Regions from separate parts of the Kribbella sp. NPDC020701 genome, predicted to be linked through region 2. Evidence: predicted binding sites of a transcription regulator. Region 2 holds the regulator's gene; each other region holds the start of a gene.
The links. Region 2 encodes HrcA, which represses chaperone genes, less so after heat shock. Its sites were predicted from a motif close to TTGGCACTCGNNNNNNNCGAGTGCCAA; they were not measured.
Positions count from the first base shown of each region.

Region 1: the regulator HrcA is predicted to act here: its motif matches at 6,922-6,948, upstream of groES (co-chaperone GroES).
Region 3: the regulator HrcA is predicted to act here: its motif matches at 1,056-1,082, upstream of groL (chaperonin GroEL).

Region 1 is NZ_JBVHFT010000013.1:29,224-38,688, reverse strand. Features, by position in the region: gene ACZ3HV_RS28435 (GuaB3 family IMP dehydrogenase-related protein) at 1-376, opposite strand, end outside; gene guaB (IMP dehydrogenase) at 403-1,914, opposite strand; gene ACZ3HV_RS28425 (hypothetical protein) at 2,045-3,442, opposite strand; gene shbA (RNA polymerase sigma factor ShbA) at 3,435-4,049, opposite strand; gene ACZ3HV_RS28415 (GNAT family N-acetyltransferase) at 4,161-4,643, opposite strand; gene groL (chaperonin GroEL) at 4,743-6,362, opposite strand; gene groES (co-chaperone GroES) at 6,494-6,790, opposite strand; gene ACZ3HV_RS28400 (peptidoglycan-binding domain-containing protein) at 7,086-7,694, shown strand; gene ACZ3HV_RS28395 (class I SAM-dependent methyltransferase) at 7,704-8,972, shown strand; gene ACZ3HV_RS28390 (alpha/beta fold hydrolase) at 9,144-9,465, opposite strand, start outside.
Region 2 is NZ_JBVHFT010000012.1:246,515-255,979, reverse strand. Features, by position in the region: gene ACZ3HV_RS28150 (ThuA domain-containing protein) at 1-162, shown strand, start outside; gene ACZ3HV_RS28145 (Gfo/Idh/MocA family protein) at 147-1,250, shown strand; gene hrcA (heat-inducible transcriptional repressor HrcA) at 1,356-2,378, shown strand; gene dnaJ (molecular chaperone DnaJ) at 2,571-3,713, shown strand; gene ACZ3HV_RS28130 (16S rRNA (uracil(1498)-N(3))-methyltransferase) at 3,714-4,442, shown strand; gene ACZ3HV_RS28125 (ArsR/SmtB family transcription factor) at 4,488-4,817, shown strand; gene ACZ3HV_RS28120 (hypothetical protein) at 4,928-5,344, shown strand; gene ACZ3HV_RS28115 (hypothetical protein) at 5,344-5,550, shown strand; gene ACZ3HV_RS28110 (response regulator transcription factor) at 5,621-6,310, shown strand; gene ACZ3HV_RS28105 (sensor histidine kinase) at 6,310-7,755, shown strand; gene ACZ3HV_RS28100 (Gmad2 immunoglobulin-like domain-containing protein) at 8,008-9,153, opposite strand; gene ACZ3HV_RS28095 (SigE family RNA polymerase sigma factor) at 9,230-9,465, opposite strand, start outside.
Region 3 is NZ_JBVHFT010000013.1:73,984-83,448, forward strand. Features, by position in the region: gene ACZ3HV_RS28610 (PASTA domain-containing protein) at 1-98, shown strand, start outside; gene ACZ3HV_RS28615 (MmcQ/YjbR family DNA-binding protein) at 130-471, shown strand; gene ACZ3HV_RS28620 (GNAT family N-acetyltransferase) at 468-1,031, opposite strand; gene groL (chaperonin GroEL) at 1,266-2,891, shown strand; gene ACZ3HV_RS28630 (glycoside hydrolase family 6 protein) at 2,963-3,931, opposite strand; gene ACZ3HV_RS28635 (GNAT family N-acetyltransferase) at 4,170-5,102, shown strand; gene ACZ3HV_RS28640 (hypothetical protein) at 5,227-5,703, shown strand; gene ACZ3HV_RS28645 (epoxide hydrolase family protein) at 5,687-6,877, opposite strand; gene ACZ3HV_RS28650 (Crp/Fnr family transcriptional regulator) at 6,953-7,645, shown strand; gene ACZ3HV_RS28655 (NADP-dependent oxidoreductase) at 7,557-8,426, shown strand; gene ACZ3HV_RS28660 (FHA domain-containing protein) at 8,473-9,192, opposite strand; gene ACZ3HV_RS28665 (vWA domain-containing protein) at 9,189-9,465, opposite strand, start outside.

The sequences.
Region 1 (9,465 bases), on a different contig from region 2:
CCTGCACCCGCTGGGAGATCAGCTCGGGCTTGATCGGCGCGGAGTAGATCTCCTGCAGCCGGTGCGTCGCCTGCTCCTTGCTGATGCTGGTGATCTCCTCCAGCAGGCTCGACGGGTCCTCGTACCGCGTCCAGAGGCCCTCGAGGTTGAGGACGCCGAGGCCGCCGGCCTTGCCGATCGCGATCGCGGTGGCCGGTGACATCACCGAGTCCATCGGCGCGGCCAGGATCGGCAGCTCGAACCGGTAAGCGTCGATCTGCCAGGCGACCGAGACCTCCTCGGGGTCCCGCGTCCGGCGCGACGGCACAATCGCAATGTCGTCGAACGCGTACGCCTGCCGCCCCCGCTTCGCGCGGCCGATCTCGATCTCGGTCATCTGGTTCCTTCGGTTGGCAGGCAGTGTCAGCGGCCGGAGTAGTTCGGGGCCTCGACTGTCATCTGGATGTCGTGCGGGTGGGACTCCTGCAGGCCGGCGGAGGTGATCCGGACGAAGCGTCCCTTCTCCTGCAGCTCGGCGACAGTGCGGGCCCCGGTGTACCACATCGACTGCCGCAGGCCGCCGATCAGCTGGTGCGCGACCGCGGAGAGCGGGCCGCGGTACGGGACCTGGCCCTCGACGCCCTCGGCGATCAGCTTCTCGTCGCTGCCGACGTCGCTCTGGAAGTAGCGGTCCTTGGAGTACGACTTGCGCAGGCCGCCGGACTGCATCGCGCCGAGCGAGCCCATCCCGCGATAGGCCTTGAACTGCTTGCCGTTGATGAACACCAGGTCGCCCGGCGACTCCTCGCAGCCGGCCAGCAGCGACCCGAGCATGACGGTGTCCGCACCGGCCACGAGGGCCTTGGCGATGTCACCGGAGTACTGCAGGCCGCCGTCGCCGATCACTGGCACGCCGGCCGGCTTGCAGGCCAGGGACGCCTCGTAGATCGCGGTGACCTGCGGTACGCCGACGCCGGAGACGACCCGCGTCGTACAGATCGAGCCCGGGCCGACGCCGACCTTGACGCCGTCCGCGCCCGCGTCGACCAGCGCCTGGGCGCCGGCGCGGGTCCCGACGTTGCCGCCGACGACGTCGACGCCACGGGTGGCCGGGTCGGCCTTGAGCTTGCGGATGATCTCCAGCTGGGCCTGGGAGTGACCGTGCGCAGTGTCCACCACGAGCACGTCGACGCCGGCCTCGATGAGCGTCATCGCTCGCTTGTAGGCCTCACCGAAGAAGCCGATCGCGCCACCGACCCGCAGCCGGCCGGTGCCGTCCTTGGTGGACAGCGGGAACTGGTCGCGCTTGACGAAGTCCTTCAGCGTGATCAGGCCGGTGAGCTTGCCGGCGTCGTCGACCAGCGGCAGCTTCTCGACCTTGTGCTTGCTGAGCAGCGCCATCGCGTCGTCGGCGGAGATGCCCTGCTTGCCGGTGATCAGCGGCTGCTTGGTCATCACCTCGCGGACCGGGCGGGACAGGTCGTTCTCGAACCGCATGTCACGGTTCGTCACGATGCCGACCAGGACGCCGGCGTTGTCGACCACCGGGACGCCGGAGATCCGGTACTGCGCGCAGAGTGCATCGGCCTCGCCGATGCTGGCGTCCGGGCCGATCGTGATCGGCTGCGCGATCATGCCGGACTCCGAGCGCTTGACCAGGTCGACCTGCTGGGCCTGGTCCTCGATCGAGAGGTTGCGGTGCAGGACGCCGAGGCCGCCCTGGCGGGCCATGGCGATCGCCATCCGGGCCTCGGTGACGGTGTCCATCGCGCTGGACAGCAGCGGGATGTTCACCTCGACGTTGCGGCTGACCCGGGACCGGGTGTTCGCCTCGGAGGGGATGACGTCGGACTCGTTCGGCTGCAGGAGCACATCGTCGAAGGTGAGGCCGAGGACGGCGAACTTGTCGGGAACTCCAGTGGGTGTGATGTCCATGGGGAAAGCGAGCACCTTTACACGGCGAGATCGGAACCCCATGGTATCCGCGCCCGCCCGGAGCCCCGAACCGGCCGTCCACAAGTCCGCCCGCCGCTGGTAGGCGGCGGGCGGGACGAGGTGTGGACTACTAGGCGGTCGGCTTGTTGACGACGCCGAGGATCTTCAGGACGTTGGCGTCATCGGTGGAGCCGTGCGTACGGGCGATCGCGGCATGCCTGCCCTCGGCGTACAGGCCGGTGGAGTGCTTGCCCGTCGGGTAGACCTTCCGGACCGAACCGGAGGTGACCTGCCCGCTCGAGTGCTTCCCGAACGCCGCGACACTGCTGCCGAAGAACTGCTCGGCGCTCTGAACCTCGGCCGGAGCCCCGGTCGGCGTCGGCAGGATCGGCTTCAGGATCTTCTCGACCACCGCGGCCAGCGGGTCGATCACCGGTACGTCGCCGGCCGGCTTCTGATCGTCACCGGTCCCGGTCTGGCCGGTGCCCGACTGGTCCGAACCCGACTGGTCCGTGCCGGACTGGTCGGTGCCGCCGGTGCCGGACCCGGTGTCGCTCGGCGGGGCCGTCGTCGTACCGCCGGGGTCCGACGTCTCGCCCTTGTTGTCACCGGTGCCGGTGTCCCCGGTGTTCCCGGTCCCAGTCCCAGTCCCAGTTTCGCCGGTCCCGGTCTCACCGGTGCCCGTCTCGCCGGTGCCCGTGGTGGGCGGATCGGTCGGCGGGGTCGCCGGCGGTTCCGTGGTGGTCGGCGGGTCGGTCGGTTCCGTGGTGGTCGGCGGGTCGGTCGGTTCCGTGGTGGGCGGGGTCGTCGGCTCCGTCGTCGTCGGGTCCGTCGGCTCCGTCGTGGTCGGGTTGTCCGTCTTGGTGTCGTCCGTCGTCGCCGGCAGCTTGGTCGGCTGCGGGTCCGTCGGCTCGAGCTCCGTGACGGTCGGCTGCTCGGGGATCTGCGGCAGCGCCCGCTGCAGGACGTCCTGCTGGTCCTTCGGACGCAGCACCGACGCCGGCGGAATCGGATCCGTCTGGATCTGCTTCTCGTCGGCCGCGGCCTTCTGGTCGGCCTTCTCCTTGTAGTCCTTGGCGACCTTCACGATCTTCGTCTTGTCGACGACCGGCATGCCGTCGAGCTGTTCCTTCGGGAAGCTGGTCTGCGGGCTGACCGCGTCGACCACCTTCTCGATGACCTTCTCGTACGGCGACAGCGGGTCACCGTTGACGGCGGCGGCCACCCCGGAGACCGACAGCGCGGCCACCGCGGCGACACCGAGTGCCAGACCCCGCGCCGCCATCTTGCGGGCGAACGGGTCCATCACCGGGTTCAGCGCCGCACAGCGCGCCAGGAAGCTCTCCGGATCGTCGATCGTTTCTACTGGTAGCTCGTCCTCGACCTCCACTGCGAGCCGCAGATCGGCCAGCAGCTTCACGGCCGGGTCGTGCTCGCCCGCGGTTCGCGCGGACTCCCCACCAGCAGCTAGCAGGTCGAGCAGTGCGTCATCGGCGTCGATCGCGTCCAGGTCGAAACGGTCAGCCATGATGCCCCTCCCCTGCTCCTCGTCCCTCATGCCCCACCACATACCCCCTGAGCGTGTTCAACGCTCGATGTTGTGCGACCCTCACCGCCCCCGGTGTCATCCCCAGTGCCCGGCCGGTCTCCTCGGCTGACATCCCCGCTACCACCCGGAGCCGCAGAATCTCCCGCAACTTCTCCGGCAACTTGTCCAGCAGCCCCATGATGTGCTGGACCTCCGAGTGCCGGACCGCGTGCTCTTCCGGCGTCGGTGACTCGTCCGCGCCGTCCGGCAGATCCGGCGTCGAAACGTCGGCCACCGCGAACGCACGCTGGGCATCGGCGACCTTGCGGGCCGCGATGCCGTAGACGAAAGCCTCGAAAGGCCTCCCCTCGTCACGATACCGGCCCAACGCGCCGAACACCGCGACACAAACCTCTTGAGCGACGTCGTCGACCATGTCGGCGCCGCCGGGATAGGTCCACAGACGGGACCGTACGTAGCGGTGCGCAACGGCGCGCACCCTGGTGAGCAGGTCGTTAAGAGCTGTGCGGTCCCCGTCGCCGGCCAGCGCGGCAAGATCCTTGAGCTCGACCCGGTCGTGGGTGTGCGGTACTTGTACCTCGGTCACCCCTCGCCCCCTCGTGTTCAGACCGGTCAGCCTGAAAGATGGTACGACTCTCACCTTCAGTTGCCTAGTGGCAATTCGTGAGCAAATCCAGATTCTGATTACGATCCGTCACTACTCGCCCGTACGGACTTCCGTCTCGGATCCGGGGGCGTCGAAGTGCAGGACGGCGGAGGCGTGATCGCCGCCCCAGTCGATCGGCGTACGACCTGTTTCCCGCCAGCCGGCCCGCCGGTACAGCGTCACCGCCGCACCCCTGTTGTCCACAACCTCCAGCGACAGCTTGCGCCCGAGCTCAGCCGCGATCGTGACGCAGTGGTCCAGCAACTGCCGCCCGATTCCCGCCCGAGTCACCTTCGGATCCACGAACAACCGCTCGACGGACGCGCCGTCGGCGCGGTTCGGGGTCAAGGCCACATGCCCGACAACCCGCCCGTCGGCCACAGCCACCCAGCAGCCAAGGCCGTCCGCCGGCGTCAACCACCGCCGAGCATCCGCAGGCCAGTTGATCGGATACCCCGCCACCTCATGCACGTCCCCCAACAACCCCACGCACACGTCCAGATCGTTGTCAGCCCGCTCCCGAATCTCAGCCACCACCCCATCCCACCAGACACCTCCTGGCGCCAACAAAAGCGCCGCCCGGCCGGTCCGAGTGGACCAGCCGGGCGGCGCCCATGAACTACTACCTGAGGATCAGTGACCGTGGCCGTGGCCGTGACCGGCTGCGGCGGGCTCCTCGTCCTCGGGCTTGTCGACCACCAGCGTCTCGGTGGTCAGCAGCAGCGCGGCGATCGAGCCGGCGTTGGCGAGCGCGGACCGGGTCACCTTGACCGGGTCCAGCACACCCTGGGCCAGCAGGTCGCCGTACTCACCGGTGGCGGCGTTGAAGCCGCTGCCGGACTCGAGCTCGGCCACCTTCGACGTCACGACGTAGCCCTCGTAACCGCCGTTCTCGGCGATCCAGCGCAGCGGCTCGACGATCGCCTTGCGGACGATCCGGACACCGGTGGCCTCGTCACCTTCGAGGTCCAGGCCGCCGTCCAGCACGGTGGCCGCGTGGACGAGAGCGGAACCGCCACCGGCGACGATGCCCTCCTCGATCGCGGCCCGGGTCGCGGACACGGCGTCCTCGATCCGGTGCTTCTTCTCCTTCAGCTCGACCTCGGTGGCCGCGCCGACCTTGATCACACAGACGCCACCGGCGAGCTTCGCCAGCCGCTCCTGCAGCTTCTCGCGGTCCCAGTCGGAGTCGGTGCGCTCGATCTCGGCCTTGATCTGGTTGACCCGGCCGTCGATGTCGTCGGACTTGCCGGCGCCCTCGACCACCGTGGTGTTGTCCTTGGTGACCACGATCCGGCGAGCCGAACCCAGCACCTCCAGACCGACCTGGTCCAGCTTGAGGCCGACCTCGGGGGCGACGACCTGCGCGCCGGTCAGCGCGGCCAGGTCCTCGAGCATCGCCTTGCGGCGGTCACCGAAGCCCGGCGCCTTGACGGCGACGGACGTGAAGTTGCCGCGGATCTTGTTCACCACGAGGGTGGACAGGGCCTCGGCCTCGACGTCCTCGGCGATCAGCAGCAGCGTCTTGCCGGACTGCACGACCTTCTCCAGCAGCGGCAGCAGGTCCGCGATCGCGGAGATCTTGCCCTGGTGGATCAGGATGTACGGGTCCTCCAGCACCGCTTCGCCGGCCTCGGCGTCGGTGATGAAGTACGGCGAGATGTAGCCCTTGTCGAACTGCATGCCCTCGGTGAACTCGAGCTCGGTTCCGAAGGTGTTCGACTCCTCGACGGTGATGACACCGTCCTTGCCGACCTTGTCGAACGCGTCCGCGATCAGGGTGCCGATCTCGGCGTCGCGGGCGGAGATGGTGGCGACGTGGGCCATGTCGCCCTTGTCGTCCACCGGCCGCGCGGTCTCGACCAGCCGGGCCGACACGGCCTCGACGGCCGCCTCGATACCGCGCTTCAGGCCCATCGGGTTGACCCCGGCCGCGACGGCCCGCAGGCCCTCGTGCACCAGCGCCTGCGCGAGCACCGTCGCGGTGGTCGTGCCGTCACCGGCGATGTCGTTGGTCTTGGTGGCGACCTCCTTGGCGAGCTGCGCACCAAGGTTCTCGAACGGGTCGTCCAGCTCGACCTCACGGGCGACGGTGACACCGTCGTTGGTGATGGTCGGGGCGCCCCACTTCTTGTCCAGGACGACGTAGCGGCCCTTCGGCCCCAGCGTCACCTTCACCGTGTTCGCGAGCTTGTCGACGCCGCGCTCCAGCGCGCGCCGAGCGTTCTCGTCGAACTCGAGGATCTTCGGCATGAAAAATCCAGTCCCTCTCTGAAATTCGCTCTTTCGTAACAGCAGGTACCGAACTCGCTGACCCCAGACCGACTCCGCCCCGGCGCCGGTACGGCACCAGGGCGGTGTCAGTCAGGAACAGCGAGCGGTCGTCACTTGCTGACGACTGCGAGGATGTCGCGGGCGCCCAGGATCAGGTAGTCCTGGCCGTCGTACTTGACCTCGGTGCCGCCGTACTTGGAGTAGATGACCTTGTCGCCGACGGCGACGTCCAGCGGGACGCGGTTGCCGTTGTCGTCGATCCGGCCCGGACCGACGGCGAGGATCTCGCCCTCCTGCGGCTTCTCCTTGGCGGTGTCCGGGATCACCAGGCCGGACTTCGTGGTCTGCTCGGCTTCGAGCGGCGCGACGAGGACGCGGTCCTCGAGCGGCTTGATCGTGACCGACACTTGCTGACCTCCACGGTCGATTTGCTTGTCTGCACTTCAGGGTGGTCGCGCTCCCCTGCCGTCGCGGGGGTCAGAGGCCGGACCGCTGGCACCCTCGGGTGGAGAGTGCCAACACCGAATCTAGGCCGCGATTAGCACTCGGTCAACTCGAGTGCCAGACACTTCTCAGGGTGAGACATCACGACGCCGGGTCGGCTGTGACGAATCGGGCACGGAATGTGGTCAAACGCTGGGCCGAACCGGTGCCGGCGTGCGACCGTTCTGTGACAACGGTGTGCCGCCCCGAGGAGAGGCCATGGCTCTCAACTTCCCGTCTCTGCCCAACCTGTCCGGGCGCACCGTCGCGGTTCTGGCCGCGGTCGGAGCAGTCGCCATCGGTGCCGTAGCCGCCGGCGCTTCGAAGGATCAACCCGCGAGCCCCGGCGCCCAAGCCCCCGCTGTCGGCCCGGCCCCGCAGGCCGACGCGGACCAGGGCGGGGACACCGCGCGCACCTCCGCGGATGCTGAGACCAAGGCCGCTGCTGCCCTCCCGCAGTGCCGTTCAGCGCGGCTCGTACCGGTGAACCGCAGCTGGGGCATCCCAATACCCTCGATCTACGGCAGCACCAGCACGACCTGCAACCTCATGTACGGCGACGACCCGGACCGCGGCTCCACCCGGTACGGCGACCCCGACACCGCCATCCGGGTCCTCCAGCGCAACCTGAACTTCTGCTACGGCTCGAAGCTCGCTGTCGACGGCATCTATGGCAGCAACACCCGTGCGATGGTCAAGGCGGTCCAAAGCAAGCACAAGCTCGTGGCCGACGGCATCTACGGCCCCAAGACCCGCTCCGCCATGAACTGGCGCCTCTACTCGTCCGTCACCAACAGCTGGAGCAAGGGCTGCTCGAGTCCCCTCTAGAGTTGCCGGGTGACAGTCACCGCCTTGCTGGAGGGCCCTGGGGCTGAGGTGCTTGCCGCTGCCTGCGCCGACTACCACCCCGGCCGCGAACTGCAGCTCGTGGAGAAGCTCCGGCGACGGTACGACGCCACCCTCGTGACTGCTGCTGTCACCCAGGCCGCACTGCGCCACCGAGCCGTCGCCAAGTTCGGTACGGACTCCACGCGGATGTACTTCACCCCGGACGGCCTGGAGCAGGCCACCCGAACCACTGTCGGCTCACACCGAGCCGCACGCATCGCATCCGCCGTTCCTGGAGCCAGCGTGGTCGACCTGGGCTGCGGCATCGGAGGCGACCTGATCAGCGCCGCCCGCGCCGGCCTGCGGGTCACTGGTGTCGAGCGCGACCCGGAGACCGCAGCCACGGCCTGCGCCAACCTGGCCGCGCTCGATCTGCCCGGTGAGGTCTTGGTGGGTGACTCCGAGTCCACCGACCTCACGCCGTACGACGTGGTGTTCGCCGACCCGGCGCGACGGGCCGATGGGCGGCGGGTGTTCGACCACAACGCCTATTCGCCGCCATGGTCCTTTGTGACGGAGCTCCTGCGGCGGACTGCGTGTGTGAAGGTCGCACCGGGTATCCCGCACGCCGCCGTACCCGACGGAGTCGAGGCGGAGTGGATCAGCGATGCCGGCGAGGTGAAGGAGGCTGCCCTGTGGTCTGGGGCCTTGTATGCCGGTGTGGCGCGACGGGCGACTCTGCTACCCGGCGGAGCCAGTGTCACCGAGGCGCCGGAGGTTGAGAGCGGCCCGGTCGGTCAGTACATCTACGAGCCCGATGGGGCCGTAGTGCGCGCCGGTCTGGTAACCGCTGTGGCGGCCGCGGTCGATGGGTGGTTGCTGGATCCACGGATCGCCTATGTCACCGGCTCGAAGCTCGCGCCGACTCCACTGGCCTCGGCGTACGAGGTGGTCGAGGAGCTGCCGTACAAGGAGAAGGCACTGCGCTCCTGGGTCCGTACGCAGGGCATCGGGACGCTGGAGATCAAGAAACGCGGGGTTGATGTCGATCCGGCGCAGCTCCGCAAGAAGCTCGCCCCCAAGGGCTCCGCCACAGCTACTCTCATCATCACTCGCATCGGCCGAGACGCCGTCGCCTACTCCTGCCACCGCATCCGACCGGACTTGCATTCTGAGTGCATTCGAACATATGATCGATCTCGCGAGCGGGTCCCCGGGGACTTGCCGGTGGGCGAGGTGCTGCGTCTGCTGCTGCACTCCCCGGGGGCCCGCCACTAACGTCGACTGAGCGTTACGCGGGTGCCGTCAGGCGTTCATCTGGGTTCGGCAGGGTGATGAGTGGAACCGGTCGGCCGCTGACCGTTCGCCTGGGGATCGAGCGGCGTACAAACCCCAGGCCTCTGCCCACTGCCGTGCCCTTCCCCGCACTGCAGTGCAGTGCAGTGCAGTTCAGCCCACCTGGAAGCGTTCCAGCACGGGCATGCGGAGGCGAGCCACCGCGATGGACAGGACCGCGGCCGCCGACGACCTTCGCCCGTACTGCGCAAGCGGCTCAGAGTCGGCGCCGGTCGCCAGAGTGGGTGCGGACCCGAGAGCGTTCGCGGTGAAGGTGGCGACCAGGGTGTTCCAATCGGTCGGGCGGTGGAGCATGCCGTGCGTTTCCGTCTCGACCGCGTAGACGGTGACCGGGGTGCCGGTAGCGCGGAGGCGGTTGGCATAGGCGGCCGTGGCGCGGGGGTCGGTGATGGTGTCGAGAGTGCCGTGGGCGAAG
Region 2 (9,465 bases):
GACTATCCGTGGATCGAGGGCGCGGTGATGCCGGCCGTCTGGACCCGCACCTGGGGTGAGGGCAAGGTCTTCGTCTGCACCGTCGGCCACAAGCTGGACGACCTCGCGGTGCCCGAGGTACGCACGATCATCGAGCGGGGGCTGCTGTGGGCGAGCAAGTGACCGGTATCGGCATCGTCGGCACCGGAGTCATCTCCGGCACCTACCTCGACCACCTGGCGAAGCTCCCGGGCGTGAACGTCGTCGCGGTCGCCGACCTGGACGTCACCCGCGCCCAGGCGATCGCCGACAAGAACCCGAGCATCCGCGCGCTCTCCCCGGACGAGTTGTACGCCGCCGACGACGTGGACATCGTGGTCAACCTGACCATCCCCGCCGCCCACGCGCCGGTGCACCAGGCCGCGCTGGAAGCCGGCAAGCACGTGTACGGCGAGAAGCCGCTGGCCGTCGACCGTGCCGAGGCCGAGCCCCTGCTCAAGTACGCCGCCGCCAACAATCTCCGGGTCGGGTGTGCGCCGGACACTGTGCTCGGCACCGGCACCCAGACCGCGCGTGCGGTGATCGACCGCGGCGACATCGGCGTACCGCATGCTGCGACTGCGTCGTTCTTCACGCCCGGACACGAGCTATGGCACCCGGCTCCGGAGTTCTACTACCAGCCTGGTGGCGGTCCGGTCCTCGACATGGGTCCGTACTACGTGACCAGCCTGGTGACCCTGCTGGGGCCGGTGCGCCGGGTCACGGCGCGAGCGGGGCAGTCCAAGCAGGAGCGCAAGGTCCACACCGGTCCGCGGGCTGGTGAGACCTTCCCGGTGCAGGTGCCGACGCACGTAACCGGCGTACTCGAGCACGAGTCGGGTGCATTGACCACTGTGTTCATGTCGTTCGACACCTGGGCCGCAAGGCTGCCGCGCATCGAGGTGCACGGAACCGAGGGCAGTGTGTCGGTGCCGGACCCGAACGGGTTCGACGGCACGGTGGAGATCGCCACGGCCACGAACCGTGACTGGACCGAGGTCCCTGTCGCCGGTGGGTACGCCGGAGCCGGCCGGGGCGTCGGAGTCGCGGACATGGCTCGCGCACTGCGCAACGGCGAGCGGCACCGAGCCGACGGGGCGCTGGCTTACCACGTGCTCGACGTACTCGAGTCGCTGCTGGAAGCGGCCGTACAGGACCAGCCGGTGGACGTGGCGAGCACGGTCGACCGCCCCAGCGCCGTACCGTTGGGAGCGTCTCCCGAATCCGCCTGAGACCCGCCCCACGCCGTCGCGCGTCGGTGCGAGCTACTACGGCTCGGTAGACTGGCACTCTGAACTCCGGAGTGCCAAGGGTCGACGGTGAGAGAGGGTGTGCGCGTGCTGGACGAACGGAAGCTCGATGTTCTCCGCGCCATCGTCGAGGATTACGTGGCGACCCACGAGCCGGTCGGCTCCAAGACGCTGGTCGACCGGCACAACCTCGGGGTGTCGCCGGCGACCGTGCGCAACGACATGGCCGCGCTGGAGGAGGAGGGGTACATCACCCAGCCGCACACCAGCGCCGGCCGGATCCCGACCGACGCCGGTTACCGGCTGTTCGTGGACAAGCTGAGCACGGTCAAGACCCTGACGCCGGCCGAGAAGAAGGCGATCACCTCCTTCCTGGCCGGCGCGGTCGACCTGGACGACGTCGTACGCCGTACTGTCCGGCTGCTCGCGCAGATCACCCGCCAGGTCGCGATCGTGCAGTACCCGTCGCTGAACCGGTCGAGCGTCCGGCACATCGAGGTCGTCACGATGACCCCGCGCCGGCTGCTGCTGGTCCTGATCACCAGCACCGGCCGGGTCGAGCAGCGGATCGTCGAGCAGACGCAGGACGTCGACGAGCAGCTGATCGCCGACCTGCGCTCCCGGTTGAACACCGTGCTGGCCGGCCAGCGGTTGACCGACGCGACCACGTCGCTGGTACAGGTCACCGAGATGTTCGCGCCGGCCGACCGCCCACTGGTGGCCGCGATCGTGACGACGCTGCTGGAGGCGTTCACCGACGACCTCGTCGAGCAGCGGATCGCGGTCGGCGGCGCGGCCAACCTGACCCGGTACGGCGACGACTTCGAGCGGAACGTGAAGCCGGTGCTGGAGGCGCTGGAGGAGCACGTCATCCTGCTCAAGCTGCTCGGCGAGGCGACCAACCCACAGACTCTGACCGTCCGTATCGGCCACGAGAACCCGTTCGAGGAGCTGGCCACCACCTCGGTGGTCGCGACCGCGTACGGGTCGAAGTCGGAGGCGCTGGCCACGCTCGGCATCGTCGGCCCGACCCACATGGACTATCCGAGCACGATGGGCGCTGTCCGCGCCGTCGCGCGCTACGTCAGTCAGATCCTGGCCGACTCATGAGAAGGGGCGTCTGATGGTCTCGCGCCTACTGCGCGGCACTCGGCACGGCACCTCGCCGCACTGGAGCAAAGGCCACGATGAACCACATCGAGGCCTTCGCTCCAGCGCGCCGAGCTACCGCACCGAGCACCTGCTCGCTACGCCGCGAGACCATCAGACGCCCCCTACAACACCAACCCCCTGGTCTGGAGTATGAGCACCGATTACTACGCTGTCCTGGGCGTCAGCCGTGACGCGACACCGGACGAGATCAAGAAGGCGTACCGCAAGCTGGCACGCCAGTACCACCCGGACGTGAACGACTCCGAGGACGCGCACCACAAGTTCCAGGAGATCGGCCGCGCCTTCCAGGTACTGAGCGACCCGCAGAAGCGGCAGATGCACGATCTCGGCGGTGACCCGTTCGCCACCGCGGGAGCCGGCGCCGGCGGTGCCGGGTTCGGCCAGGCCTTCACGTTCACCGACATCATGGACGCCTTCTTCGGCCAGACCGGCGGGGCCACCCGCGGGCCGCGGCCGCGGACCCGGCGTGGTCAGGACGCGCTGATCCCGCTGCGGATCGATCTGGCCGAGGCCGCCTTCGGGACGACCCGCGAGCTCAAGGTCGACACCGCTGTCCTGTGCCCGACCTGTTCGGGGTCCGGCGCGGCGGCCGGGTCCGAGCCGGTCACCTGCGACATCTGCCACGGCCGGGGCGAGGTCACCCACACGCAGCGGTCGTTCCTCGGTGAGGTCCGGACCATGCGCCCGTGCCCGAACTGCCGCGGCTACGGCACGATCATCCCGAACCCGTGCGTCGAGTGCGCGGGCGACGGCCGGGTCCGCTCCCGCCGTACCGTCACCGTGAAGATCCCCGGCGGCGTCGACACCGGCACCCGGGTGCAGCTGTCCGGCCAGGGCGAGGTCGGCCCCGGCGGTGGCCCGGCCGGCGACCTGTACGTCGAGATCGAGGTCGAACCGCACGACATCTTCACCCGCAACGGTGACGACCTGCACTGCACGGTCACGCTGCCGATGACGGCGGCCGCGCTCGGTACGACGATCGACCTGCCGACGCTGGAGGGTGAGACGACTCCGCTCGAGGTCCGGCCTGGTACCCAGTCTGGTACGGCGATGACGCTCACGGCTCGCGGCGTACCGCGCCTGCGGCACGCCGGTCGTGGCGATCTGATCATCCAGATCATCGTGGAGACCCCGACCAAGCTCGACGACTCGCAGGCCGAGCTGCTCAGGCAACTCGCCGTCGCGCGCGACGAGGAGCGCCCGCAAGGCCAGGTCCAGGCCACCCACAAGAGCGTTTTCGGCCGCCTCCGCGACGCCTTCGGCGCCCACTAGATGGGCGTCGCGGTCTTCCATCTGGAGGACCTGTCCGGTGCCGAGCTGACCCTGGACGGTCCGGAGGGCCGGCACGCTTCCGTCGTACGCCGGATCGGGCCGGGGGAGCGCCTCCGGCTGACGGATGGGCGTGGTGCCTGGGCCGAAGGGCCGGTGACGGCGTCGTCGAAGACCGGCGTCACGGTTGCTGTCGATGACCGCGGTGTGGTGCCGGCTGCCGAGCCGCGGCTGGTTGTGGTGCAGGCACTGCCCAAGGGTGAGCGGGCCGAGCTTGCGGTGGAGATGCTGACCGAGGTTGGCGTGGATGTGATCGTTCCGTGGAACGCGGAGCGGAGTCAGTTCCGGGCGAATCCGGAGCGGGTCGCGAAGACTCTCGCTAAGTGGCAGGCGTGGGCGTTCGAGGCGAGCAAGCAGTCGCGGCGTTCTTGGTTTGCCGAGGTCGCGCCGATCGCGACTACCGCCGAGGTCGCGCGACTGCTGGCCGGCGCCGCGCTTCCCGTCGTACTGCATGAGGAAGCCAAGCTCCCGCTCGCCGGCCTCGACGTACCTGCTGACGGCAACATCGTGATCGTGATCGGCCCCGAGGGTGGCATCGCGCCGGCGGAACTGATCGCCTTCGGCGTCGAGCCGGTCCGCCTCGGCGACACCGTGCTCCGCACGTCCACCGCCGGGGTCGCCGCCGCGGCCGCCCTGCTCGCCCGCTCCCGCTGGAGCTGGCCCTCGGCCTAAGCTGTTAGACGGCAACCGAACACCATTGTGCGACGAGGATCGAACATGTCAGCCGACTCAGCCCGGGCGCGAACGCTCGTCCACACCGACCCGGTCGACGTCTCGCTGCAGGTGGCGCTGGACGCGCTCGCGGATCCGGTCCGCCGGTCGATCCTCCGCGACCTGGCCAGGCACGACGACTGGACGCGCGCCTGCGGCACCTTCGACCTGCCCGTGACGAAGGCGACCCGCAGCCACCACTTCGCCGTACTGCGTGCGGCCGGGCTGATCGAGCAACGCGACGAGGGCGCCCGCCGGCTCAACCGTCTCCGCCGGCCCGAGTTCGACCAGGCCTTCCCGTGCCTGCTCGCCGCAACCATCGACCGCGCGGACTGATTCTTACGCGGACCGATCCTTACAAAGCCCGAACATTGCTCCGATCGTCCTCGAATGCCGCTCGGGGAGAGTCGTTCCTGTCAGGTTGACCGAGAACGAGGAGTGAAGAGATGCGCAGGTCTGTTCGTGGCGCGATGGCGTTGGGTACGTCGGCCGTCGTCCTGGTGGGCGGTCTGGTCGGAAGTACGACGATGGCCGCTGCTGATCCGAGTCCGACGCCGACTCCGACGTACAAGCAGGTCACGCTGAGCCCGGAAGAGTCGCAGCAGCTGTGTGCGGTGAAGCTGCCGAAGCTGATCGAGCGCCGGGACAAGCTCGCGAAGCGGATCAGCGGCGGGGCCGACGTGAAGGGCTCGGTGGCGTGGCTGAAGGCGCGGGCCGAGAAGCAGAAGGCCAAGGGGCACGACAAGATCGCCGCACAGCTCGAGAAGCGCGCCGAACGCCGCTCCGGCCGGCTCGAGCAGCTCGCCACGATGAAGACCAAGCTCGAGACCTTCAAGACCCAGCACTGCCAGGCGGTCAAGTGATGCGCAGGGTGCTGATCGTGCTGGTGGGTACGGCGGCGATCGTCGTCGGATTGTCCGCGTGTGGACAATCCGACGAGCAGCCCAGTGGTCAGGACACTGGTCAGCCGGCGACGACTCAGGTGGAGTCGCCGGATCAGGAGCTGGCGCAGATCGGGTCTACCCTGGACGCGATCGATGGCGAACTGGCGACCGACGGTTCGCCCTGACCACGCCCGGGAAACAGACCACGCCCAGGAAACAGACCACGCCCAGGAAACAGATGACGGCCAGGAGCAGATGATGACCGCAGCCGGTCGCGGGCTGGTCCTGGTGGTGGAGGACGAGGCGGCGATCGCCGAGGTGATCGCGCTGTACCTGCGCCGCGACGGGTTCGGCGTACAGATCGAGTCCGACGGCGAGGCCGGACTGGTCGCCTGGCGACGGCTGCACCCGGTTGCGGTGATCCTCGATATCGGGCTGCCCGGGCGCGACGGCGCGGACATCTGCCGGACGATGCGCGCGGCGGGGGACTGGACTCCGGTCCTGTTCGTCACCGCGCGCGATGACGAGGTCGACCGGCTGCTCGGTCTGGAGCTTGGGGCCGACGACTACATCACCAAGCCGTTCAGTCCGCGTGAGCTAGCCGCGCGGGTGCGGACGGTGCTGCGACGGTCGGGCGGGACGGTGCCGTCAGGTCATGTGTTGTCGGTGGGTTCTGTGCGAGTGGACGTCAGTCGTCGGCGGGCGTGGGCGGATGACGCCGAGGTGAGCCTGACGTCGACCGAGTTCGATTTGCTCGCGCAGTTGTTCCGGCGGCCGGGGCGGGTGTTCGAGCGGGACGAGTTGCTGAGTTCGGTCTGGGGTTATCAGGCGTCGGCCGGTACGCGGACTGTCGACGTACACATCGCGCAGTTGCGGTCCAAGCTCGGGGCTTCCAGTCCCATCCGCACGGTGCGCGGCGTCGGCTACGCCGCAGACCTCGACTGATGGCTCTCGATCGGGTGTCGGGCGAGCCGAGGCGGGGGTCGTTGGCGACGCGGATCGTGCTTGCCTGCGTGGCTGTGGCCGGCATTGCTGTGCTGGTCGCCGGTGTGGTGATGGCCGGCCTGGCTCGACGGTCGGCTCAGAACGTATTGCAGGATTCGTTGTCCGCGCAGGCCGATGTCATCGCCAGTCAGGTGGATGAGCGTGGGCTGGGGTCCCGAGCAGTGGGGCTCGGGCGGGTGGCCGAGGTGGTCCGCGGGCAGGGCATCGTGGTGGTGATTCTGTTGCCCCGTCGCGGTATCCAGCCGACCGACCGGCGATCCACCCAGGCTGCGACCACGGCCGGTCTGAACGACATCGTGAGTACGCAACGGATCTCGTCCACGGTGAGCGTCGACGGTACCGACTACCTGGTGGAGGCGCGGGGCATCGGCGCGAGCTCGGGGTTCGCACTGGTCGAGCCGGTCCGGATGGCGTCGGACACCCAGCGAATCCTGATCCGGAACATCCTCTTCGCGCTCGGCGCCGGCCTACTGGTGGCCGCGCTCGCTGGTGCCCTGTTAGGTCGATTGCTCGGACGCCCATTGCGTCGTACGGCGGACGTCGCGGCCGCGATGCGTCAGGGGCGCCGCGACCTGCGCGCACCGGTCGAGGGCCCGGCCGAGGTCGCCGAAGTCGCTCAGGCGGTCAACGAACTCTCGGTCGCCCTGCAGCACAGCGAGGAGCGGCAACGTGAGTTCCTACTGTCCGTCTCGCATGAACTCCGTACGCCGCTGACGGCCGTACACGGATTCGCCGAGTCGCTCGCCGACGGTGTCGCGACCGATCCACGACACGCCGGTCAGGTCATCCAGCAGGAATCCCAACGCCTCGAACGCCTTGTCACGGACCTCCTCGACCTGGCCCGAATCGGCGCCGACCAGTTCCACCTCGACCTGGCCCCAGTGGACCTCCGCGAAACCCTCACCGCCTGCGCCGAAGTCTGGCGAGTCCGCTGCGAACGCCAGGGAGTCCACTTCCGCCTGGACCTCCCATCCAGTCCGGCAGTCGTCACCACCGACCCCCGCCGAATCCGCCAGGTCCTCGACGGCCTAGCCGAAAACGCCCTCCGAGCAACCCCACCCCACGCCAACCTCACCATGTCGCTGGGCTACGCAGGTCCGCCGAACGAGGCCGCACCACCAGGCCACGCGGGACCACCACGCCCAGCAGGTGCCCGTGCGGTGGTGATCCAGGTGCGTGACGGCGGCCCCGGACTAGCACCCGAGGACTACGCGGTCGCCTTCGAACGCGGCGTACTCAACCAGAAATACCGCGGCCGCCGCCCAGTCGGCTCCGGCATCGGCCTGGCCCTCGCCCACGGCCTCATCACCCGCCTAGGCGGCACCCTCACCGCCGCCCCCGCCCCCGAAGGCGGCGCCGCCTTCACCATCCACCTCCCCACCTGACCCCGACGCCACCGGGAAGGGCGTCACCTGGACGCGGTCGACCAGACCAGCGCCCATCAGCGCCCGCTTCAACGACCGGCCGCCGCGCCTCCCCCCACTCGACGACCGCGCGCGTACGCCGGTTCGCGCCCGCGGCCGCTTTGATGCGGCACTTTGTGCACCGGATGGTCATGATTCCGGGCTCGAGATGGTCATCCGGTGCACAAAGTCGGCTCCCGTGCCGGTCTCCGCGGCGGTGGGGACCGGGCGGGGTTACTTGACGAAGATGGTTTTGGTGTCGGCGTCGGAGACGCTGCCGTCTTCGGCGGAGACGAGGTAGGCGTCGATCTGCCAAGGGCCCGGGGTGAGTTTGAGCTGGATCATGAACGGCGAGAACTTCTGGCCCTCCTTGGCCGTCACGAAGCTCTTCGTCGACTTGCGGGTCTTCAGGTTGGTGACCTGGTAGTTCACCGTGGCCTCGAAGGCGTTGGCTGTGCCTTCGATGGTGACCGGGCTGGCGGTGGTTTGGCCTTCGGTGGGGGAGTCGATCGAGACGAGGGCCTGGACGTCGGCGGCCTGGGCGCGGCCCAAGGGCTCGGTGGTGTCGATCTGGCCGAAGAGCTTGGCGCCGGGGCGGCCGCGCTGCGTGACCTGGACCGGCTCGGAGCTGTTGTGGAGGGCTCCCTGGACGGTGTAGATCAGCTGCTGCGTCGCGACGTCGGCGGTGCCGGCGTCGAGGTCTGTGGCCGGGAGTTCCTTGAAATCGACGGTCACCACGCCTTCGGACCGGGTGACGGTATTCACCTCGGCACCACGCCAGACCGAGTAGTAGTCGGGGTCGCCCGGCTGCTTGCTCGTCATGATCCGGACTGCCTCGACGGCCGGGCGACCGCTGACCTTCGCCCAGGTGCGGTACAGCCGTACGGTGGACCGGGCCTGTGTGCTGGGCTTCGGCCCGACGATGACGCTCTTGGTCCCGGCCCTGTCGCCCAGCCAATAGATCGGTACGAGCGCGCCCTTGACGACCTGCTCCGGTTTGCCGCGTTCGCTGGGGGCCGTGGTTGCCTCGGGCGCGGTGGCCGGCGGAAGGGTAGCAGCGGGGGACGGCGTGGGGCTCACACTGGCCGACGAGGGTGCCCTGCTCGCGGTGGTCGTCGTACCGGGGCCGGCTACGGCGTCGCCGTCGTTCGCGGTGTTCTGGTCGCCGTTGAAGACGGTGAACGCGCCGATCGCCGCGGCGGTACCGATCGCGGCCGCGCCGACGGTCATGAGCCAGGGGCGCCGGGCCGCGGGCCGGCGCTGGGCGTGCGCGCGGGCGCGGATCTCCGGCAGAGCGTCGGCCGGCTCGATCCGGTCCGCCTCCTCGGCCAAGGCCCGCCGCATCATCTCGTCGAACGGCTCATTCGAGTGCTCGCTCATCCGCGTCCTCGCTTCGCTCCGGGCGCGGCTGAGGCACAAGTCGTCCTGCGCTTGATGATGAACTCGCTCTGCTCGTTCATATGGTCTGCTCCAGGAGCTGGCGCAGCGACTTGCTCGCGCGCGCGGCGTGGCTCTTCACGGATCCCCGGCTGATGCCCATCGTGTCGGCGATCTCGGCCTCCGACAGGTCACCGTAGTACCGCAGCACCATCACGGTGCGCTGCTTCTCCGGCAGGGTGCGCATCGCTTCGATCACTCGGTCCGTCTCGGCTGTGCGCAGTACTGCCTGCTCGGCGCTCGGTTCGTCCGGCA
Region 3 (9,465 bases), on a different contig from region 2:
ACGGATATCCGCTGGGTCAGGTGCTGGGTGTCTCGCCTGCGCCCGGGACGATGCTGCCGGCCGGGGCTTCCGTGCGGATCACGGTCGCTGGGTCCTGAAAGTGTCGGTGGGGGCGCTTACGGTCGGGGGATGGACGTCGACTTGCTGCAGAAGGTCGTGTTGGGACTGCCGGGCGTGGAGGAGCATGAGGGGTGGGCGGGGCAGCCGGTGTTCAAGGTGAAGAACAAGAGCTTCGCCTATATGTCGGAGGACGAGACCAGGCTGCAACTGAAGGCGCTGCGCGAGGAGCAGGAGGCGCTGGTGGCCGAGGACCCGGAGGTGTACTCACCGTCCTGGGCGGGCGGCCGGTTCGCGTGGGTCGGCGTGGACATCGTCGCGGCCGACGACCAGGAGCTGCGCGAACTGGTCACCGAGGCCTGGCGCCTGACCGCCCCGAAGTACCTGATCGCCCAGCTCGGCGCGGAGCTCTAGTCGAGGCTGAGCCGGACCAGGACCCACTGAGGGCTGGTGCGGCTGACTTCCTTGAAGCCGGCGTCCAGGAACACGGACAGCGGGCCGCGGTAGAGGTCGGCCGACGGGGTGCGCCCGGCGAGGGCCGTGTCGACCGCGCAGCCCTCGACGGTCTGAGCGCCGTACTTGCGGGCCATGTCGATGGCGCCGGCGGCGAGCTCGCCCGCGATGCCCTTGCGCCGGTGTCCGACCGGTACGACGAAGCAGGTGATCACCCATGAGTCGGGATGCTCGGTGCGCCAGTTCGGTGACGCGACGACCCGCGGGTACGCCGTGCGCGGGCCGACGGCACACCAGCCGATCGGAGTGTCACCGTCGTACGCCAGGACGCCGGGTGGGCGCTCGCCCTCGCACACCTGGGCACGCAGCGCGTCACGGTTGCTCGCGGGGGTAGCGTCGGACCAGGCGCGGCCGCGGAGGCGGAAGTACTGGCACAGGCAGCGCCCCGGATCGCCGCGTTCGCCCATCACCGCGGCCACGTCCGTCCAGGCGTCCGGACCGGCCTCGCGCAGCGTCACCATGGGTTCACCGTAGCGGGGGCCTGGCTTGCACTCGCTTGGGGCGAGTGCTAATACTTGGTTAGCACTCCAAGGGTGAGAGTGATAAGACTCCCTGCCCGCGGGTGTGACAGAAGACGGCCTCGATGAGGTGCTGGAGACGTGGCGGGACGTGACCGTCGCGGGGCCGGCGCCGTCCGTCGCGGGCATCTCGGCCGGCTGAACCACAAAGACTCGACGCGGGAGGACTCGCGGAGAATGCCCAAGCTGATTTCTTTCAATGAAGAGGCGCGCCGTGGCCTCGAGCGGGGTATGAACACCCTCGCCGACGCCGTCAAGGTGACGCTTGGCCCGAAGGGCCGCAACGTCGTCCTGGAGAAGAAGTGGGGCGCCCCCACGATCACCAACGACGGTGTCTCCATCGCCAAGGAGATCGAGCTCGAGGACCCGTACGAGAAGATCGGGGCCGAGCTCGTCAAGGAAGTTGCCAAGAAGACCGACGATGTCGCGGGTGACGGCACCACCACGGCCACCGTGCTGGCCCAGGCTCTCGTCCGCGAGGGCCTGCGCAACGTGGCGGCCGGCGCCAACCCGATGGGCCTGAAGAAGGGCATCGAGAAGGCGACCGAGGCCATCAGCGAGCAGCTGCTGTCGCTGGCCAAGAACGTCGAGACCCGGGAGCAGATCGCGGCCACCGCGTCCATTTCTGCCGCGGACAACCAGGTCGGCCAGATCATCGCCGAGGCGATGGACAAGGTCGGCAAGGAAGGCGTCATCACCGTCGAGGAGAGCAACACCTTCGGCCTCGAGCTCGAGCTCACCGAGGGTATGCGCTTCGACAAGGGCTACATCTCGCCGTACTTCGTGACCGACACCGAGCGGATGGAAGCGGTCCTCGACGACCCGTACATCCTGATCGTGAACAGCAAGATCTCGAGCATCAAGGACCTGGTCCCGGTGCTGGAGAAGGTCATGCAGACCGGCAAGCCGCTGGCCATCATCGCCGAAGACATCGAGGGCGAGGCCCTGGCCACCCTGGTCGTCAACAAGATCAAGGGCACCTTCAAGGCCGTCTCCGTCAAGGCGCCGGGCTTCGGTGACCGCCGCAAGGCCATGCTGGTCGACATCGCCGTCCTCACCGGCGGCGAGGTGATCTCCGAGGAGGTCGGCCTCAAGCTCGACACCGTCGACCTGGAGCTGCTCGGCCAGGCCCGCAAGATCGTCGTCACCAAGGACGAGACGACCATCGTCGAGGGCGAGGGTGACGCCGACCAGATCTCCGGCCGGGTGAACCAGATCCGCGCCGAGATCGAGAAGTCGGACTCCGACTACGACCGCGAGAAGCTGCAGGAGCGGCTGGCCAAGCTGGCCGGTGGCGTTGCGGTGATCAAGGTCGGCGCGGCCACCGAGGTCGAGCTGAAGGAGCGCAAGCACCGCATCGAGGACGCCGTTCGCAACGCGAAGGCGGCCGTCGAGGAGGGCATCGTCGCCGGTGGCGGCGTGGCTCTGCTGCAGGCGAGCGTGCTGGCGTTCGAGAAGCTGGACCTCGAGGGTGACGAGGCCACCGGTGCCGCCATCGTGCGGTCCGCGGTCGAGGCGCCGTTGAAGCAGATCGCCGTGAACGCCGGCCTCGAGGGTGGCGTCGTGGTGGAGAAGGTTCGCAACCTCGAGCCGGGCTGGGGCCTCAACGCCGCGACCGGTGAGTATGTCGACCTGATCGCCACCGGCATCATCGACCCGGCCAAGGTGACGCGCTCGGCGCTGCAGAACGCGGCGTCCATCGCGGCCCTGTTCCTCACCACCGAGGCCGTCATCGCCGACAAGCCGGAGAAGGCCTCGGCCGCTCCGGGTGGCGCGCCTGACATGGGCGGCATGGACTTCTGATCCACTGAAGTCCAGCAGTACAGAGCAGTACAAAGAGCGGTCCCGGGTCCCAGCCCGGGACCGCTTTGCGTTCACGTGCCGGTGATGAGGTGGTTGGCCAGCAAGGGGGAGAAGGTGCCGGCGGGGATGTCTGGGCCGAGGCCGCAGGTGCCGTCGGAGTCGCCGGGGACTTTGAGCCACGCCACGAGGTCGACGCCGGCGGATTGGGAGGGCTTGCCGGCGACCTGCGTGGAGACGCCGAGCTTGCGGCCGGCCGGGTTGCACCACTGGTTGCTGGATCCGTTGCCGTTCCGGCTGGTGTCGATGACGAACTGACCGGTGCCACCGAGCGCGGCCCGGATCGCCGTGCCCTTCGTGACCGACTGCTCGGTGGTGTAGAAGTTCGAGGTGTTCAGCGCGAACCCGCGCAACTTGCCGACGTCGACCAGCCGCAGCCGCCGCGCCATCTCCTTCGCCTCGATCCAGGTCGCGTTACCGCCGTCCATGTAGGCCCAGGTGTTCCGGTTCCGCAGTGCGAACTGGTTGGCGGCGTACTTGAGCAACGCGATCCGCGTCGGGCGCTCCTTCTCCGGCAGGCAGTCGAGCTGCGCCAGCGCGTCCGGTTCGATCACCACGATCGCGGGCCGGCTGCCGATCCCCGCAGCGAACGCGGCAATCCACTGCTGGTACGCCGCCGGCGACCCCGCACCACCGCCGGAAGGACCACCGCAGTCGCGGCCCGGGATGTTGTAGGCGACCAGGATCGGCAACTTGTCGGCCTGATCGGCAGCGGTCGTGTACGCCGCGATCGCCTTCGTGATGTCACCACTCCAGGCGCCGAACCACCGGGCTCCCGGCTGGTCCGCGATCTTCGCCTTGATCTCGGTCTCGCCCGGATGCTGCTTCACATACCGTGCGGGGCTGGAATCCGGATCGACGTAGAAGCCGCTGGTCAGATCGAGCGGATTGCCGGTCGCGACGGCCAGCCCAGGTGAGGGCCGGCCGCCGGCGATCAGGCCGACGGCAAGCAGGCCGGTCACGGCCGTGCGGAGCATCGACATCGTGAATGAGTCCTTCCGTCCAGGGCGGGATGGTCACTCAACGTGTCGACGACGTTACCCTCCAGGTGTGAATAACGGTTGGACTCTGACCCCGGTCGGGCCCTAGAGTCTGACGCGGCGAGAACGATCCGGAGCGGAAGGAGCGACCGATGAACACACTGACTTGTTTCCCGGCGCGACCGATCCGCTCGCACAGCTCGCACTGAGCGGAGCCGCCGCGCCTCCTGTTGGAGGATTTGTGACCATCCGCACCACCGTCGAGGCTGATCTCGACACCATCCTTTCCCTGATCGAGCAGAAGTCGGTCAACACCGTCACGCTCGACCGCTTCCGCGAGTACCAGGCTGAGGGCTACTACCGCAACGACTGGACCTTGGTCGTCGAAACCGACGGCAAGATCCAGGCGCTGGCTATCTGGTGGGGCATGCCCAACGGCGACCAGCCCTACAGCATCGACGGCCTGTACTACGTCGGCGACGGCGACCCGGTCCCGGTCTGGACGGCGCTCATCGAGCACACCATCGCGTCCCGCCCGGCCGATGCCGAGCCGCCGGAATACCACTTCTTCCTGGACAGCGACTGGCAGGACAACCCGGACGTGGTCGCCGCACTCGAGCCGCGTCGGCAGGCAGCGGCGGCCGCGGGGCTGACCCAGATCACCGACCGGCTGCGGTACGAGTGGAAGCCGGCGTACGGCCTTCCGCCGCGGTCCACCCGGCTGCGGTTCGAGCCGGCCGACGACGAGGCGTTCGTGGACGTCTTCAGCCAGGTCAGCCAAGGCAGCCTGGACGCCGGAACCGCGCGGGAGATCGCGCGGCTCGGGGTCGAGGGCGCGGCCCGCGAGGAGCTGGACATCTACAAGTCGATGCCGGGCGACCGGGCTTGGTGGCGGCTCGCGTACGACGCCGACGGGAAACTGATCGGGTTCGCGATCCCGTCGGCCAACGCCGGCGGGCCGGTGGTCGGGTACCTGGGCGTCCTGCCAGAGCACCGCGGGCACCGGTACATCGACGACCTGCTGGCCGAGATCACCCACATGCTCGCGGAGACCGGCGCCGAGCAGATCAGGGCCGACACCGACTTCGGCAACGTGCCGATGGCGAAGAGCTTCGAACGCCAGGGCTACCGGAACTTCGCAGTCCGCCGGGTGCTGTCCTTCCCGGAGAGCTGAGCACCTCCCTCGGCGTGCCCAAGTGGGCGCGCCGAGGGGGAGACTCTAGCTGCTTCGACGCTTATGCTCCCTGACATGTCAGAGTGCTCCGGGGGGAGCGGGGAGTGCGGGGAGGGGACCGGCGATGCGTGACATCGCGCTGATCCTGCATGTGGTGGCAGGAATCCTGGCGGTGGTGTTCGGACCGCTGGCGATCGTCATGACGTTGCATCGGCGCGGGCTGAACTGGGCCGGCGAGGTCTACCACTGGGCCATCGCGCTGGTCTGCCTGACCGCTCTGGTGATGGTCCCGTACGACTGGGCGCGGCTGTGGTTCTTCTGGCCGATCACGATCGCGTCGTACCTGTTCGTGTATCTGGGCCAGCGGGCCGCCGAAGCGCCCGGCGGCCTGTGGTACCGCGGCGTCCTGCGCGGGTACGGCGGGGGCTGGATCGCCTTGTGGACAGCGATTGCGATCGTCAGCCTGCCGCATCAGCCGTGGGCGTGGGCGGTCCCGATCGTGGTCGGGTCGACCGTGATCGAGTGGCTCTGCTTCAGGCCGTCGCCGAGCTGGACGCATGAGCCCCAGCCCGGCAACGGAGGTCCTACCGCAGTGGCTTGAAGAAGGTTCGCAGGTCGCCGGTGAGTAGGTCCGGCACCTCCATCGCGGCGAAGTGACCGCCACGGTCGTACTCCTTCCAGTGGCTCATCTTGCCGGCCGGGTCCGCGATACTGCGGATCGCGGTCTCGGCACCGAACACGGCGACACCGGTGGGCGGCCCGCTGACTTGCTGGCCTCCCCAGCCTTCGCCGTCGGTCTGGTGCGCGAGCATCGCCTTCCAGGCCTGGACGCCGTCGTACACCGAGTGTGCCGTCGAAGCACCGGAGCCGGTGAACCAGTAGAGGCTGACGTTGGTGAGCAACTGGTCGCGGTCGACCGCTTCCTCGGGAAGCTTGTGGATCGGGTCGGTCCACTCCGCGAACTTCTCCACGATCCAGGCCAGCTGCCCGATCGGCGAATCGTTGAGTGAGTACGCCAGCGTCTGCGGCCGCGTCGCCTGCAGGAAGAAGTAGCCGAAGCCGTCATCGAGCGACTTGTTGAACCGTTCCGCCCGGGCCCGGTCCGACTCCGACAACCCCTCCAGCGGAATCGGGTCCCCGAACGGCGCCCCGGCACCCACCCCGGCCAGATGTACGCCGACCACGTGAGCCGGATCCACCATCGGCAGCATCCCCGCGACCCCGGATCCCGCGTCCGTACCGTGGGCGGCGTACCGCTCGTACCCGAGCCGGTTCATCAACTCAGCCCACATCTGCGCGACCCCGAACAGGTTGAACCCGTTCGGCCCGAGCGGCGTGGAGAACCCGTACCCGGGCAGCGACGGTACGACGACGTGGAACGCGTCGGCCGCGTCACCGCCGTACGCGACCGGATCGGTCAGCCGGCCGATCACCTGCTGGAACTCCACCGGCGACCCAGGCCATCCGTGCGTGAGGATTAGCGGCATGGCATCCGGTGACGCCGACCGCTGGTGGAAGAAGTGGATCCGCTGACCGTTGATCTCGGTCATGAACTGCGGGATCTCGTTCAGCGCGGCCTCCGCGGCCCGCCAGTCGTAGCCGTCGGCCCAGTACCCGGCCAGGCCGCGCAGGTAGGAGACCGGAACGCCGCGGCTCCAGTCGTCCACGGCCGGCGTGGCCGGCCAGCGCGCACCGGCCAGCCGGGCCTTGAGGTCGTCCACCTCCGCCTGCGGGATCTCGATCCGGAAGGGCCTGATGTCCGTGTTCGTTGTCATGTCTTCACGGTAGGAACTATTGCGGCGAGGTTCCTTCCGCAATAGACAACGAATGTGAGCGGGGACAATGGTCAGGTGACCAGCCACTTCGACCGCTTCCTGGCTCAGCTCCCCGAGGTCGATGCCGATCGTGGCCGCGCGCTGTTCCGCCCGGCCCGGGTCGAGCGCGGCGAGTTGCTGGTCCGGGCCGGTGATCGGCCTGAGCGCGTCGGGTTCGTCGAGCGCGGGCTCTTCCGGCTCTACCAGACCGACGCCGCGGGCACCGACCGTACGCTCGCGTTCCGCGCCGAGGGTGAGCTCGTCTGCGCCTACAGCGCGGTGCTGCGCCGGGAGACCTCCCAGGTGACGATCGAGGCGCTCGAGCCCGCCGATCTGATGGTCGCTCCGCGGTCGGCGTACGACGCGATGGTCGCGGCGAGCTCGGGCTGGCAACAACTCGTCGCCAGGCTGACCGAGGCGCTCTACCTGCGCGTCGAGCAGCGGCAGGCCGAACTGCTGCTCGCCGACGCGGCCGAGCGGTACCGGCTGTTCCTGGCCGGCCACGAGGACCTCGCCACCCGGCTCACGCAGCGCCACATCGCGTCGTACGTCGGGATCACGCCGGAAGCCCTCAGCCGGATCCGGCGGCGATTGATCTCGATCAACGACGAGCGGCCGGATGCTGCCTACGGTCGGGATCATGACGACGATGCGCGCGATGGCAACCGATCAGGTCGGCCCCGGAGCACGGCTGCGGCCGCACACCCTGCCGGTGAAGGAACCCGCTGACGGCGAGGTCCTGATCAAGGTGATGGCCGCGGCGGTCAACCCCGCCGACCTCGGCATGGTGGCCGGCAACTACCGCTGGTACGACGAACTCCGGCTGCCACTCGTACCTGGGTACGACGTCGCCGGCGTGGTCGAGGGTGGGGACTGGGTTGCTGGGGCTGCGGTGATCGCGAGTACCGGTCACTCGCGGACGCAGGTTGGCGGGTTCGCCGAGTACGTGACGCTGCCCGCCGCACAGGTGGCGGCGGCTCCCGCGAACCTCGACTGGACCGAGGCGGCCACGCTGCCGCTCGCCGGACTGACCGCGTACCAGGCGCTGGAGCTCCTCGACCTCGCACCGGGCAGCACGCTGCTGGTCAACGGGCCGCGCGGTGCTGTCGGCCGGTTCGCTGCTGAGCTCGCCGTCTCGCGCGGAATCACCGTGCTCACCCCGGATCGGGGAGAGGAGTCGGCGCCGGGGTCGGCCGATGCCGCCCTCGACGTGGTCGGTGGTCCGCGAGCTCGTGCGGCGTTCGCGGCGGTGCGCGACGGCGGGAGCTACGTGACGACCGTGCCGGAGTTCTGGGTTCCGGGCGGTCAGTTCGCCGCGGACCGGGGCATCGATCCCAGGATCGTCCGTGCCGAGCCAGACGGGCGCACGCTGGATCACCTCGCCCGCGCTGCGGAGGCGGGTCACCTCACCGCGACCGTCGCCAAGACACTGGCGCTGACGGACGCTGGGGACGCCCTCGATCTGCTGCAGGCCGGGGGCGTCCGCGGCAAACTCGTCCTGGTCCCCTGACCCGCCGGCCGCTCGGAGCTGGCCCAGCCGCGAGTCGGGTAGCCGGTCAGGCCTGGCCGGCCTGCTCCTCTGGGGTGGCCTTGCGGACGACCAGGCGGGTCCAGGCGCCGACGTAGACGCGGTCGTCCGGGTTCAGCTCCTGGCGCTGGCCCGGGATGATCGGGTCCTCGGGGAGCGGTCCGGCGGCGGGAGCGACGTACGTACCGTTGGAGGACTGCAGATCCTCGACCCACCAGCGCTGGCCGTCCGTGGTGAGCTGCGCCTGGCGCCGGCTCACCCCGGTGTCGTCGCCGCAGTCGATCTCGGGGGAGATGTTGCGGCTGCGGGACGGGCGCCCGATCAGCACGCTCTTCTCGACCAGCGGGATCACCGCCGGCAGGCCCGGAGACGGACACGGGTCGTCGCTCTGCTGCACGGCGTACCAGTCGGGGTCGACCCAGCGTTCGACCACCCAGTCGGCGACCGCGGTCGGCGCGGGCGGCACCGGCGGTGGAGTGGACAGGTCGAGGGACGAAGCCGCCCGCGGCATGGTGCCGGTGGTGAAGTCGTAGCCGCAGTTCTCACAGAAGAGGGCGTCCGTGGCCGCCGGCTCCGAACAGTTCGGGCATGTCTGGGCCGTGGGTGCCGGTGCCGGCGCAGCGACAGCCGGGGCCGGTACCTGCGCGGCGGCCGGGGCACCCGCCGCGGCGCCGATCGGCAGCCCGCAGACGTCGCAGTAGTCGGTCGAGACGGACGGGTGCCCGCTCGGACAGCTGACTGTCGTCATTTCTTCACCCGGGTGGTTTTGGTGGAGGCCGTGTCGAGCGCCATCTCGTCGGCCTTCTCGACCGTCCGCTTGAGCCGCACCGTACCCGTGTCCTGGTCGTCGATGTCGACGACCTTGCGCAGCCGGGTGGTGGCCTCCTCGTTGCCGGTCTGGGCGGCGAGCTGGACCGCGCGGCCGAGCTTCGTGGTCGCCGTCGCGGTGTCGCCCGCGGCCTTCGCGGCCAGGCCCTCCTGGATCGCCTCGGCGAGCTCGGTCTGCCCGGTGTAGTGCGCG